DNA from 4 places in the Exiguobacterium sp. R-17 genome. Region 3 is predicted to be linked to each of the others. Evidence: riboswitches for the same ligand, from Rfam matches in the RefSeq annotation. Region 3 holds a riboswitch; each other region holds the start of a gene.
What was found. A riboswitch is a leader RNA that binds a small molecule or an ion and turns the genes downstream of it on or off. The one in region 3 is predicted to bind S-adenosylmethionine.
Positions count from the first base shown of each region.

Region 1: it holds a riboswitch for S-adenosylmethionine, as region 3 does, so the genes downstream of both, ACN9MT_RS15410 (amino acid permease) here and ACN9MT_RS14635 (Na+/H+ antiporter NhaC family protein) in region 3, are expected to answer to the same signal.
Region 2: it holds a riboswitch for S-adenosylmethionine, as region 3 does, so the genes downstream of both, msrA (peptide-methionine (S)-S-oxide reductase MsrA) here and ACN9MT_RS14635 (Na+/H+ antiporter NhaC family protein) in region 3, are expected to answer to the same signal.
Region 4: it holds a riboswitch for S-adenosylmethionine, as region 3 does, so the genes downstream of both, ACN9MT_RS12285 (methionine ABC transporter ATP-binding protein) here and ACN9MT_RS14635 (Na+/H+ antiporter NhaC family protein) in region 3, are expected to answer to the same signal.

Region 1 is NZ_CP184372.1:2,938,755-2,941,962, forward strand. It holds gene mmuM (homocysteine S-methyltransferase) at 1-597, opposite strand, end outside; gene ACN9MT_RS15410 (amino acid permease) at 572-1,975, opposite strand; SAM riboswitch class I at 2,053-2,154, opposite strand; gene ACN9MT_RS15415 (polysaccharide pyruvyl transferase family protein) at 2,263-3,208, opposite strand, start outside.
Region 2 is NZ_CP184372.1:396,931-400,138, reverse strand. It holds gene ACN9MT_RS02185 (M20 metallopeptidase family protein) at 68-1,246, shown strand; SAM riboswitch class I at 1,309-1,412, shown strand; gene msrA (peptide-methionine (S)-S-oxide reductase MsrA) at 1,507-2,037, shown strand; gene ACN9MT_RS02175 (ArsR family transcriptional regulator) at 2,265-2,864, shown strand; gene ACN9MT_RS02170 (MFS transporter) at 2,879-3,208, shown strand, end outside.
Region 3 is NZ_CP184372.1:2,782,455-2,785,662, forward strand. It holds gene ACN9MT_RS14630 (metal ABC transporter solute-binding protein, Zn/Mn family) at 144-1,157, shown strand; SAM riboswitch class I at 1,227-1,331, shown strand; gene ACN9MT_RS14635 (Na+/H+ antiporter NhaC family protein) at 1,413-2,723, shown strand; gene ACN9MT_RS14640 (hypothetical protein) at 2,763-2,966, opposite strand; gene ACN9MT_RS14645 (aldo/keto reductase) at 3,126-3,208, shown strand, end outside.
Region 4 is NZ_CP184372.1:2,323,288-2,326,495, forward strand. It holds gene ACN9MT_RS12280 (methionine ABC transporter permease) at 1-219, opposite strand, end outside; gene ACN9MT_RS12285 (methionine ABC transporter ATP-binding protein) at 216-1,238, opposite strand; SAM riboswitch class I at 1,317-1,421, opposite strand; gene ACN9MT_RS12290 (bifunctional cystathionine gamma-lyase/homocysteine desulfhydrase) at 1,479-2,645, opposite strand; gene ACN9MT_RS12295 (PLP-dependent cysteine synthase family protein) at 2,638-3,208, opposite strand, start outside.

The DNA.
Region 1 (3,208 bases), 160 kb from region 3:
GATGTGCGTCGCATCTTGAAGCGAGAACGTCAGCCAAGCAGATACTTCCGGGAACGCTTCGAGAATCCCGAACAACACGACAGCTTCCTCAAGCGACGGAATCGTCTCGAATGCCAGCAGATCAGCCCCCGCTTCAATCAATGCTTCGATGCGCGGTCTGTGGAAGGCTTCTAGCACATCTGCTGACACACCATAATGACCGCGATACTCAGAACCATCTGCTAAGTAGGCACCATAAGGACCAACTGATCCCGCGATCAATGCGGCACTCTTTCCGCTACGCGTCCGTGCATCTTGCGCTAAGGTAACCGTTTGTCGAATTAACGCTTGTGCTTCCTCGGTCGTGATGTGACGTTGCTTGAATCCTTCGATACTTGCTTGATAGCTTGAGGTGATCGCAACATCGGCGCCCACTTCAAAGTAATCGTGATGGACACGCTCAATCTGTTCCGGTGCTTCAATTAAGAGGCGTGCCGACCAGAGTGGATCGTTCAGGTCGAATCCCTTTTGTTCGAGTTCGGTCGCAAGGGCACCATCTAAAATAAGAAAAGGAACTTCCTGTAATCGTTGGTCAACTGGATTTTTGATTCGGGACATCTTCAACACTCCGTTTCTGAGAAGAATTCGTGAACGCATGAACGACATAACAGATCACGATGAATGGGATACCGCAATACAAGGCGACTCGTTGCGTCGGATCAAATCCGATACCAATCAGGGAAATCAAACAGACGACGAAAGCGGCGATCGGTACCAATGGAAAGAGTGGTGTACGATAGACCAATTCGTCGACCGTATGCCCTTCGCGGAGGAATTGTTTCCGGAAGCGATACTGCGCAACGCTGATACTCATCCAGACGACGACGACAGCAAGGCCGGAAATCGAGACGAGCGCAATATAGACACTTCCTGCTGCATAGATGCTAGACAGCAAAGCAAGTCCTCCGCCAAGCATGCTGAACAATACAGCTCGAAGTGGAACCCCACTTGGCGTCACCTGGGCGAAGAAGCGCGGAATCATGCGTTCGTTCGCAAGCGACCAAAGCATCCGGGAGGCAGCGTAAAGCCCAGAGTTCGCTGCCGACAAGATCGCTGTCAGAATGACGAAGTTCATCACGTCTGCCGCATACGGAATTCCGATTCGTTCGAACACCGCAACGAACGGACTTTCGAGCACGCCCTTCCCTTCCGTTGGCAATAAGACGGCTAATACGATGATCGTACCGACGAAAAAGAGGACGAGTCGCAAAATCGTTGTTCGGATCGCAAGCGGAATCGTCCGCTTCGGATCGACCGCTTCACCCGCTGCGACGCCGATCAATTCCGTTCCTGAGTAAGCAAAGTTCACAGCAAGCATCGTCATGAAGATCGCAAATGCCCCATTTGGAAACAATCCTCCTTCCGTTAAGGAAGAAAAGAATGGTGCTGGGCTACCATCTTGTAATGGGATGAAGCCAACGATGGCTCCCGCACCAAGTAAAATGAAAGCAATGATCGTTACGACCTTAATGGCGGAGAACCAAAACTCGACTTCAGCAAATATGCGGACCTTCAAGACGTTGATACCAAGGATCATCGCAGCGAATAATGCACTGAACACCCAGACTGGAATCGACGGGAACCAACGTTGCATTAAAATGCCTGCTGCCGTGAATTCTGAACCAAGGGCGACCGTCCACGTCAGCCAGTAGAGCCAGGCCACCGTATAACCGGTACCGGGTCCGATATACTTCGTTGCGTACTTATGGAATGATCCGGTTTCCGGCATGTGCACAGCGAGTTCACCGAGACTTAACATGACTAAGTAGACGACGACGGCTCCGATCAAATACGACAAAATCGTTCCGACACGTCCCGCTTGTTCCAACGTATAACCTGTACTTAAAAATAATCCTGTTCCAATGACGCCTCCTAACGACAGCATGATCAGATGACGTGATTCCATCTTGCGTCGAAAAGCTCCGCTCGTTTTCATGAATCCATTTCCTCCTCGTTCCACCTATTTCAAACAAAAAACGCATCCTCACGGATGCGTCGGTCGACAATTCGGAAATCTTATCGATCGGGTGCAGCACCCGCAGGAATTAGCACAGTATCTTTCGACCTGTTGCTGAGGTTTCATAGGGCCAGTCCCTCCACCTCTCTGGATAAGTATGTAATTGTTCCTAACCCTATCAAGCCTTTTCCGAATTGTCAACACAATTCAGAATACTCCTACCAAAAAACATTCCGCATCGTAATGATCCGGAATGTTAGAACACTTTATTTTTTTGCGAATAGATCCGCTGTCTTTAAGGCTGCACGAACCGCTTTTCGGTTCAATGTCCCTTGCTGGTGCTTCATTTTCTTCGTTTGGGCAGCCAGTTGTGCTTTGAGCGCCGCAATTTCCTGATCTTTTTGAGTCGTCGTTGTTTGTTTCTGCAATGCTTTGATTTTCTTATCTTTTTCAGCTAATTGCGCTTTTGCCTGTTTTTGCGCATCTGCGATTTTTTTATCTTTTTCGGCTAATTTCTCTTTTGCCTTTATTTGTGTATCTGCGATTTTTTTCTCTTGTTCTGGGAAGAACCGTTCGAAACGGGCGACTGCTTCTTCGAGACTCACGCCAGAAATCGGTTGAACCGGTGGAAGTAGTTCCGCTTGCGCCATTTGACGGTCAAACGGCACATTCTCAGGATAATTCGTCTCTTGGTAAATGTGTTCAAGATCATTCACGTTCAAGAAGTCAACGAAGTTGTCGAAGTTACGTGCTTGAACACGTACTGGACTTTGGAAATCAGCATTGGCTACGACGTCGGATAATTGTGTATCCGCTTTGATGTCGTTCGCCCAAATATGCGTCAACTGATGATAATCCGTTAGTTCGCGCATCCGTGCATCCTTTGGAATGAGGATACTCGGCGTACCCGCAAGCGTTGCTGTGATATTTCCATGCAAGCGCGCACCAAAACTGAGGTCTGCCTGCCCGATGAAATCGAACCATGTTTGTGCGTTCAAGAAGAAACGAACACGATCGTTCATGTAAGCAGGATCCGACATCTTCACCGGATAGTTCGTCACGGACAAATCTGCGATCGGATGCGTTCCTGTATACGTCAATTTCAGTTCCTTCATCCATTGGGGAATGAAGTAATGATTCGGATACTCTTCCATTCCGCGTGTAATGAAATCAAGAACATTTTGTGGTGCTAAACGTGACGAGTTGACCGTA
Region 2 (3,208 bases), 610 kb from region 3:
CCCCTTTCGTGATTACCTGTATCTGTACCCATTTTCGCGAAAAGACACACGTTAAAGGAGCTTGAACATGCAAACTCAACTTTTTGAAGCACTCGAACAATTCGAACCGACGATGATCGCGTTACGTCGCGATTTTCATCGACACCCGGAACTCTCTTTCCAGGAAGTCCGCACACCAGAACGGATTGCCGCCTTTTACGCAGAACAGGGCATTCCTCATCAAACAGCCGTCGGAGGTCGTGGTGTCGTCGCGACGATCGAAGGCAAACAGCCTGGTCCGACGATTGCTGTCCGTGCCGATTTTGATGCTTTACCGCTTCAGGAAGAGACGACGCTTGCCTTCCGGTCGATTCATCCCGGGGTCATGCATGCTTGTGGACACGATGGTCATACGGCGATCGTGATGGCCCTTGCTGCTACGCTCTATCCGTTACGCGATCAATTGCAAGGAACGATTCGGATCATCCACCAGCATGGAGAAGAGGTCTTCCCCGGTGGAGCAATCCAAATGATCGAAGCCGGCGTCCTCGAAGGGGTCGATGCAATTTTCGCGACACATCTCGAAAATGATTTACCGGTTGGCACGATCGGATTCCGGGAAGGACATACATTGTGTGCGATCGACGAATTCGAAATCATCGTCCATGGTCAAGGTGGGCATGCCCAGGCACCGCATAAAACAAAAGATGCTCTCGTCGCTGGAGCGCAACTCGTCTGCAACTTACAACATCTCGTTAGTCGACGGGTCGATCCGTTTGAGCCGGCTGTTCTCGCAATCGGTTCTTTCCATGCAGGAACAGCACCAAATATCGTTACGGGTGAGGCACGCATTGTCGGGGAAATCCGAACGTTCAATGAGACACTTCGGCATCAGCTCCGGCAAGAAGTCGATCTTGTCGCTAAGACGACGTGTGCCGGCATCGGTGCTTCGTATTCGATTGACTTCACGACTGGTTACCCGGCGCTCTGGAATCACCCGGATGAGACAAAACTCGTTCAGGAAGCTGCTGCTTTCTTACCGGAAGCATCCGTCCGGGCACTCACACCAATGATGGCGGCGGACGACTTCGCACATTACTTAACACACGTCCCGGGTAGTTATTTCTTTACCGGCTCTGGCTATACGGACGGTCGCGTCAACTATCCGCAGCACCATCCACAGTACGAGATCAATGAACAAGCGTTGTTGATCGGTGCGAAGACACTTGGGGCAACCGTTTTACGTGCCTTAAATTCTAAGGATTGACTTTATTTCTTTGTGAATGGTATCATCACAACAATGATAACGAATGACATCAACTTCATATACCCTTATCAAGAGTGGACCGAGAGATCTGGATCGATGACGTCCCAGCAACCTGCGCATAGCAAGGTGCTACGACCAGCAAAGCGAAAGCTTTGGTTGATAAAAAGCGGCGACTCCTTTTGCAACCAAGCGAAGGAGTCGTTTTCGTTTTCTCGCTGTCAGACATACAATGGGGATTTCCCACGGAGAGGAAGAGACAGATGGAAAAAGCAACATTTGCAGGTGGATGTTTTTGGTGCATGGTGACACCATTTGAAGAATTACCAGGAATCGAGGGAATCGTATCAGGTTACATGGGCGGACACGTCGATAACCCGACATACGAGCAAGTCAAAACAGGAACGACGGGACACCTCGAGGTCGTCCAAATCACGTTTGATCCGAGCCTGTTCCCGTACGAGCGTTTACTTGAACTCTACTGGCCCCAAACGGATCCGACGGATGCAGAAGGTCAATTCCAAGATCGCGGTACGCAGTACGCGCCAGCAATCTTCTATCATACGGATGCGCAGCATGAAGCTGCGATTACTTCTCGTGACGCTCTTGCTGCAAGCAACCGTTTCAAACAGCCAATCGTGACGCGGATTGATGCCGCTTCTGAATTTTATCCAGCGGAAGAGTACCATCAAGACTTCCATAAGAAAAATCCAGAACACTATAAAAAAGATCGTGCTGCTTCTGGTCGCGATGCTTTCATCGAGCAGGAATGGAAAGATACGACGACGGTCTAATCACCTCGAACCATATACAGTAGCTGAAACTGATTTCAAACATCTCGTTCTTCCCCTACTTTCAGTAAAAAGTGGAGGATGATCGAGATGTCATGGAATCAGTTTTTTTATGTAAACAAATGATGTCTTCTTTACCAACACCCTTACATAAATTTGTAATCGTTTACAAACGAAGTCTTTTGTTTTACGGTTAATAAAAATTAACCGGTTAAAAAGGAGATGATTGTATGGAACAAAAAGCGATTCACATATTAGAGAGCTATGAACAGTTAAAAGTGATCAGTGATCCGTTACGAACAAAAATCCTCATGTTTCTCGTCGAAAAACCACACACGGTACATCAGTTAGCTCACTTGCTGACGTTATCCCGCGCGAAGGTCCTCTATCACGTACGGGAACTTGAAAAGCATGACTTGATTCACCTCGTCCGGACGGAAGAACAGGGCGGCAATCTATTGAAATACTATCAAGCGATTGCCCGAGGATACATTCCTGCCGATCATCTACTGAACTTCGTCGAGACAAATGAAGCGACCCGGCAGTCGTATCTTGAGGTACTAGACCGGGCAAAGACACGCGTTCTTACGGCTCCGACAGCTACTTTTTCTCCTTCATCTTCGAACGTCGAGGACTGGATGAGCTTATCACTTCAAAAGGAACTGACGATGTCTCAAGCCGACTTTCAACGCTTTGCTACAAAATATCGTGCTCTATTGGACGAGTTCACACGGTCCCCTTCACTAGACGAAGAAGATAAAAAACACTTCTATATCATGACGACTGCCTTTGCAATTGATGAACCACTATTTGAGAATGACGACGTCTAAACCGGAGGTGCCACATGCTGCCTATTGAAATGGATACGCAACAATCGCTGTTTAAAAATCGATCTTTTTTATTTTTATGGGGGTCCGGTATGTGCTCTGCCCTCTCCCTATCAACCTATCTGTTTGTTGAACAATGGTATGTCATCCATACGCTAAACCAGGCGTCATATCTTGGATTCGTCCTCATGGCCACCTTGTTACCCCGTATTTTTCTCATGTTATTCGGTGGCGTCTTATCCGATCGCTATAAACGTTCGACGATCATGCGCATCTCGAGCGCTTTACGAATCAGTTTCATTCTCTGTCTTCTCGCATTACTTCATACCGATCAGCTTACATTGCTG
Region 3 (3,208 bases):
TTCCTTCATTTTATTATCCTTTTACCCCGTTTTAAAAGAAGTCGAACGTCTCGGTATTCGTACTTGACGCTTCTCAAACGTTCCGCTATAGTGAAAAAGTCCAAATCGGAATAATTACGTTTTAATAACGGAGGTAACATACAATGAAAAAAATCATTCCTGCTTTAACGGTCGCATTCGCGAGCGCAAGTATCCTCGCAGCTTGTGGATCAAACACCGATTCATCGACTTCAGATGATAAAAAGACGGAAATCTATACATCGACGTTCGCAACAGCTGCCATTGCCCGTGAAATCGGTGGTAATCAAGTCAACGTCAAGATGATCGTCCCACCTGGAGCAGATCCGCACTCCTATGAACCGACGTCAAAGCAACTCACTGAGATTGCCAAAGGTGACCTTTTCCTTTTGACGGGTACGACACTTGAACCCTATTCAAAAAAAATCCAAGAGAGTCTAAAAGGCACGGACGTCCGGTTCGTCGAGACGAGTAAGGATGTCACTTTGCTGGAATCGGATGCTACGCTTCACGCACATGAAGAAGAGGGACATACAGAAGAAGAGCATGCGCACGAAGAAGCAGGGCACGATGATCACGCAACTGATGAACATGCGCACGAAGAGGAAGAACACGATCATGGAAAATACGATCCACACGTCTGGCTTGATCCTGTCAACGCCAAAGCAATGGCACGTTCTATCACAGTCGCCTTATCAAAAGAAGTACCAAAAGACAAAGCAACATTCGAAAAAAACTTGAAAGCATTCGATCAGCAAGCTGACGCACTCGATAAAGAGTTCAAGCAAGCCGTTGCTGACGGATCGAAAAAAGAACTTCTCGTCACACATGCAGCTTACGGTTACCTCGCCGAACGATACGGGTTCACGCAGCTTCCAATCGCCGGAATTTCCCCTTCCGATGAACCCTCACAAAAGCAACTGGCTGCTTTAGTGAAAGAAGCGCGGATGCATGATTTGAAATACGTCGCGTTCGAAGAGACGGTTTCACCAAAGGTTGCGCGTGTCATCCAAAAAGAAATCGGAGCTGAATCCGTGACGATCCATAACCTCGAGTCGGTGACGAAATCGCAGCAAAACAGCTCGTATTTTAAGTTGATGGAAGAAAACGTCCAGACGTTAGAACAGGCACTTCAGTAAAGTACAGTTGACACGCGTTACTCAATGCGGTACGGTAAGAAACGTGTTTTACAACAATTGAATGACTTCTTTTTATCGCGAGAAACGGAGGGACTGGCCCAATGATGTTTCGGCAGCGGACGATTTGATTCGTACTGTGCCAAATCCAGCAAGCGAAAGCTTGAGAGATAAGAAGAGCGTCTTTATTTCATAAAGACCTCCTTCTTTCTTGCGAAGGGGTCTTTTTTTGTATCTTTGAGAAACGAGGTATCAACAATGAAAGAAACGATTACGCCTAACAAATGGGCACTTCTTCCCCTCGTCGTGTTCCTGGTCCTCTTCATCGGAGCCGGTATTTTCTATGACGATTTTTACAAATTTCCGATTCTGATCGCTGCTTTGATCGCGCTGATCTTTGCAGCAATCACGACGAAAGGATCGATTAATCAAACGGTTGAACGAATCGCAACCGGTGCCGGAAATCCCGATATCATGATTATGGTCTTCATCTTCTTATTAGCCGGTACGTTCTCTGGAACGGCAGAAGCAATCGGCGCAATCGAAGCAACTGTCAATGCTGCCTTAACGTTCCTACCTCCGTCACTCCTGATGAGCGGTCTGTTCGTCATCGCTGCCTTCATCTCGATGGCAATGGGTACCTCGACAGGAACGATTGCTGCACTTGCTCCAATCGCCTTCGGTATTCATGAAGCAACAGGTATCAACGTTGCGATCGCAGCAGCGTCAGTCGTTGGGGGTTCGATGTTCGGTGATAACTTGTCGTTCATCTCGGATACGACAATCGCTGCCGTTCGGACACAAAAAACGAACATGCGTGATAAGTTCCGGACGAACTTCATGATCGTTCTCCCGGCTGCCGTCTTAACGGTCATCTTACTCGCGTTCGTTTCTGGTTCTGGCGATGCGGCAGCAGCTAAAGCATTCGAGTTCTACAAATTAATTCCGTATCTCGCCGTCATCGTCCTTGCACTATTTGGTGTCAATGTCATTCTTGTTCTCGTCGGTGGCACATTGCTCACTGGCATCATCGGTATGATCGACGGTAGCTTTGGCTTAAGTGGGTTCGTCCTTTCGATGTCAAAAGGAATGATGGGCATGGCAGAGATTTCAATCTTGACACTCCTCATGGGTGGTCTCGTCAGTTTGATTACGTTCAATGGCGGAATCGCCTACTTGAAAGAGACGTTGACGCGCAAGATTTCACAGCGTCGCGGTGCTGAATTCAGTATGGCAGCACTCGTCAGTGCGACGAACCTCGCAACGGCGAACAATACGATCTCGATTCTCGTTGCTGGACCACTCGCGGCTGAAATCGCTGATACGTATGAAATCGACCGCAAGAAATCAGCGAGTATTCTTGATATCTTCTCTTGTGGTATTCAAGGCATCATTCCGTATGGGGCACAACTGCTGATCGCAGCAGAGTTGACGAAGACAGCTTCACCAGAACTGATTCCGTATCTGTTCTATCCGTTCCTGCTCTTCGTCTGTGGATCGATTGCCATCATCTTTGGTTTCCCACGTCCGAAAAAATCAGTTGCTCAACAGGAAAAAATCTCTTCTTAACCAACGACAGGTCCGATCATGGTGATCGGACCTGTTTCATTATTTTTTCTGCTTCGCTTGTCGTTCTAAAATCAAATACGCGATTGCTGGAAGTGGAAACTGAAGGAGTCCCGCGCCTCCCCATACCCACGGGTTACGTCCTGATTTTCGTGCACTGAAAAATAGGCTAACTGCTTGCGTGACCAACAAGGCACTAATACTAAGCCAAGCTCCCTTTGATAGCTTTTTATTCTTTTGAGCCATCCTTTCTCCCCCTCTTTCTGACATACGGTCAGATGTGATGAATTCTCTTTTATTTTAACCCATTCTATTCCTCCATGAGCATGGAAACGGACGGTTTCGTTCGTTCGTGCTAAACTAAACGAGCAAATCTAAACTACGTTTTATGAGGAGGAGTAACACATGCAATACGCAAAACTTTCAAACGGTATTACGATTCCCCAAATCGGATTCGGTGTCTGGCAAGTAGACGAAGAAACAGAAGC
Region 4 (3,208 bases), 460 kb from region 3:
GATGAACGGAATCGAACGGAAGACGTTGACGACCAAGCTCAGCACTGAATAAAACGCCCGATTCTTGAACAATAATTCTTCGTTTGTCGCATACAATAGTAAACCAATGATCAAACCGAGGACGAATGTCGAAACCCCAGCGATTGCCGTCATATAAACGGTACTGCCTGTCGCTTCCCACACCATGTCCCAGTCTAGGTTGTCAAAGAATGAAATCATCGGTGATCCACCTCCACTTCAACATCACTGGCTTGAAGCTTCGTGATGACCGTTTGTGTTGCTTCTGTTTCCCCGATTAACTGAATGAACAGCGTACCGAGCGCCCCTTCCTGTGATTGACCGACGTTTCCGCCGATGATATTGAACAGGACGGGTGAATCCTTCATGACTTCCGCGAGGATCGGACTTTCCGCCGTCGATCCGACGAATGTCAACTGAACGATTTTTCCGGTTGGGTAGCGTTCGCGGAGTTTCGCGAACGTCAACTCGTTTTCCGATGGCGACGTCAATTGTTTGACGAATTCCTTCGTCATCGCTTGCTTCGGATGACGGAAGACTTCTGCGACCGGTCCTTGTTCGACGATTTTACCGGCCTCCATGACGGCGACCCGGTGACAGATTTTTTGAATGACGTGCATCTCGTGTGTGATCAAGACAATCGTCAGTTTCAATTTTTCATTGATGTCGACGAGTAACTCAAGGATAGAGTCCGTTGTCTTCGGGTCGAGTGCACTTGTCGCCTCGTCACATAAGAGAACGTCCGGGTTCGATGCCAGTGCCCGAGCGATACCGACACGTTGCTTTTGACCACCGGATAATTGCGACGGATAAGCTTTTTCGCGTCCATCCAAACCAACGAGTTGGATCAGTTCCGCGACCCGTTCCTTGCGGCGAGCCTTCGGGAAGCCACCGAGTTCGAGTGGGAACATAATGTTTTCTTCAACAGTCCGTGACCAGAGTAGGTTGAAGTGCTGGAAGACCATCGAGACATTCTTGCGGACGCCTCGTAATTCTTTTGGTTTCAGTGATGTCATTTCGACACCATCGATTTGAATCGAACCACTCGTTGGTGCTTCGAGCATATTCAACAATCGGATCAAGGTCGATTTCCCTGCTCCGGAATAACCGATTATTCCAAAAATTTCACCGCGTTCGATTGTCAGATCGACATTCGCGACGGCTTCGACCGCTCCGCGCTTTGAGCGATAAATCTTTCCTACGTCTTGTAAACGAATCACAACTGTCCCTCCTAAAATAAAAAAAGTGCGCGCGTTTTAGAGCAAACGCGCGCACTTTTCAGTACACAAAACCATTTGCTCTCATCTCCCAGACTTTTGTCTGCTGGAATTAGCACCACTTCGGATCAGATCCGCGGTTGCCGGGTTTCATCGGGCCAGTCCCTCCACCACTCTCGATAAGAGTTTCGGTATTAAGTTTGTAGAATATATTCTGAATATTAGCAGGGGTTATTTTTGTTGTCAAACAGTTTTTTCAGAAACTTTTTCGAGGAACGTGAAAGCACGTGTTAAGTCTTCTTTCAAATCTTCCGCGTCTTCAAGTCCAACTGAAATCCGGACGAGACCGTCCGTGATGCCGAGTTCTGCCCGACGTTCTGCTGGGATTGACGCGTGCGTCATCCGTGCCGGCACCGAAATCAGACTCTCGACGGCACCAAGACTCTCAGCGAGTGTGAAGAAGTGTGTCGCCTCGACGAGTTTTTCTGCGTTCGCTGCTGAACCGACATCAAAGCTGATCATCCCACCAAATCCAGTCGCTTGTTTCGCTTGGATGTCGTGACCAGGATGTGATGCCAGTCCTGGGTAGAAGATGTTCGAGACGATGTCTTGCGCTTGTAGGAACGCAACGAGATCATGTGCTGTCTCTTCGATCGCATCCATCCGGATACCGAGCGTACGTAGACCACGGACGAGCAAGAAGCTGTCTTGCGGTCCAAGCACGCCGCCTGTCGAGTTTTGGATGAAGTGCATCTCTTCGCCAAGCGCATCATCTTTGACGACGACAAGTCCAGCGACGACGTCTGAATGTCCGCCGATGTATTTCGTCGCACTGTGCAAGACGATGTCAGCACCAAGTGCGAGTGGTTGTTGATGGTATGGTGTCGCGAACGTGTTATCAACGACGAGTTTAAGATCGTGACGTTTTGCAATCGTTGCGATTGCTGCGATGTCCGTTACTTTCAACAACGGATTCGTCGGCGTTTCGACGTAGACGATCTTCGTATTGTCTTGGATCGCTGCTTCCGTTGCCGCAAGATCCGTCGTATCGACGAACGTTACTTGGATGTTGAACTTCGGTAAGACGCGTTGCATCAAACGGAACGTACCACCGTAGACGTCGTCCGTCATGACGATGTGGTCGCCAGACTCAAGCAAGTGGAAGACAGCATGAATCGCTGCCATCCCAGAACCGAACGCAAAACCACGTGCGCCGCCTTCAAGATCCGCAATCAATCGTTCGATGCTCGTCCGTGTCGGGTTCGCTGTCCGTGAGTATTCGTATCCGTCCTTAAGTTGACCGATTTTATCTTGCTTGTATGTGCTTGTTTGATAGATTGGAGGTGTGACGGCTCCTGTTGCCCGATCGACACCTGTTCCTCCATGAATCAATGCTGTCTTCTTACGCATGAGTTTCGTCCACCTTTTCAAAGATTTGTTGGCTTAAATAACGTTCGGCACTGTCTGCGAAGACGGTGACGATCGTACTGCCGGGGTGACGCTTTGCGATATCAAGCGCAGCAACGAGCGCTGCCCCTGCTGAGCTACCGACGAGTAATCCTTCGCGAGCAGCGAGTGTATGAACCGCGTCAAATGCATCACGGTCAGAAATCGTATGAATCTCGTCGACGAGTTCACGCGGAACGAGGCTTGGCCATTTCGCTGTACCGATACCTTCTGTCTTATGCGGACCGGCTGGACCACCGTTCAAGACGGAGCCTTCCGGTTCGACGATTGCTGCTTTTGTACCGAGACGTTGTTTTAAGAAGTCCGCTGTTCCGGCGAACGTACCACCTGAACCACAACCGGCAACGAACCAGTCGATATGCGGTAAGTCCGCAATCAGCTCAGGACCGAGTGTCCGCTGATACGTGACTGGGTTCTCTTCGTTTTCGAATTGTAACGGAACGTAACTATTCGGAATTTCCTGACCGAGTTCTTTTGCCCGGTCGATGGCCCCTTGCATATCGAGT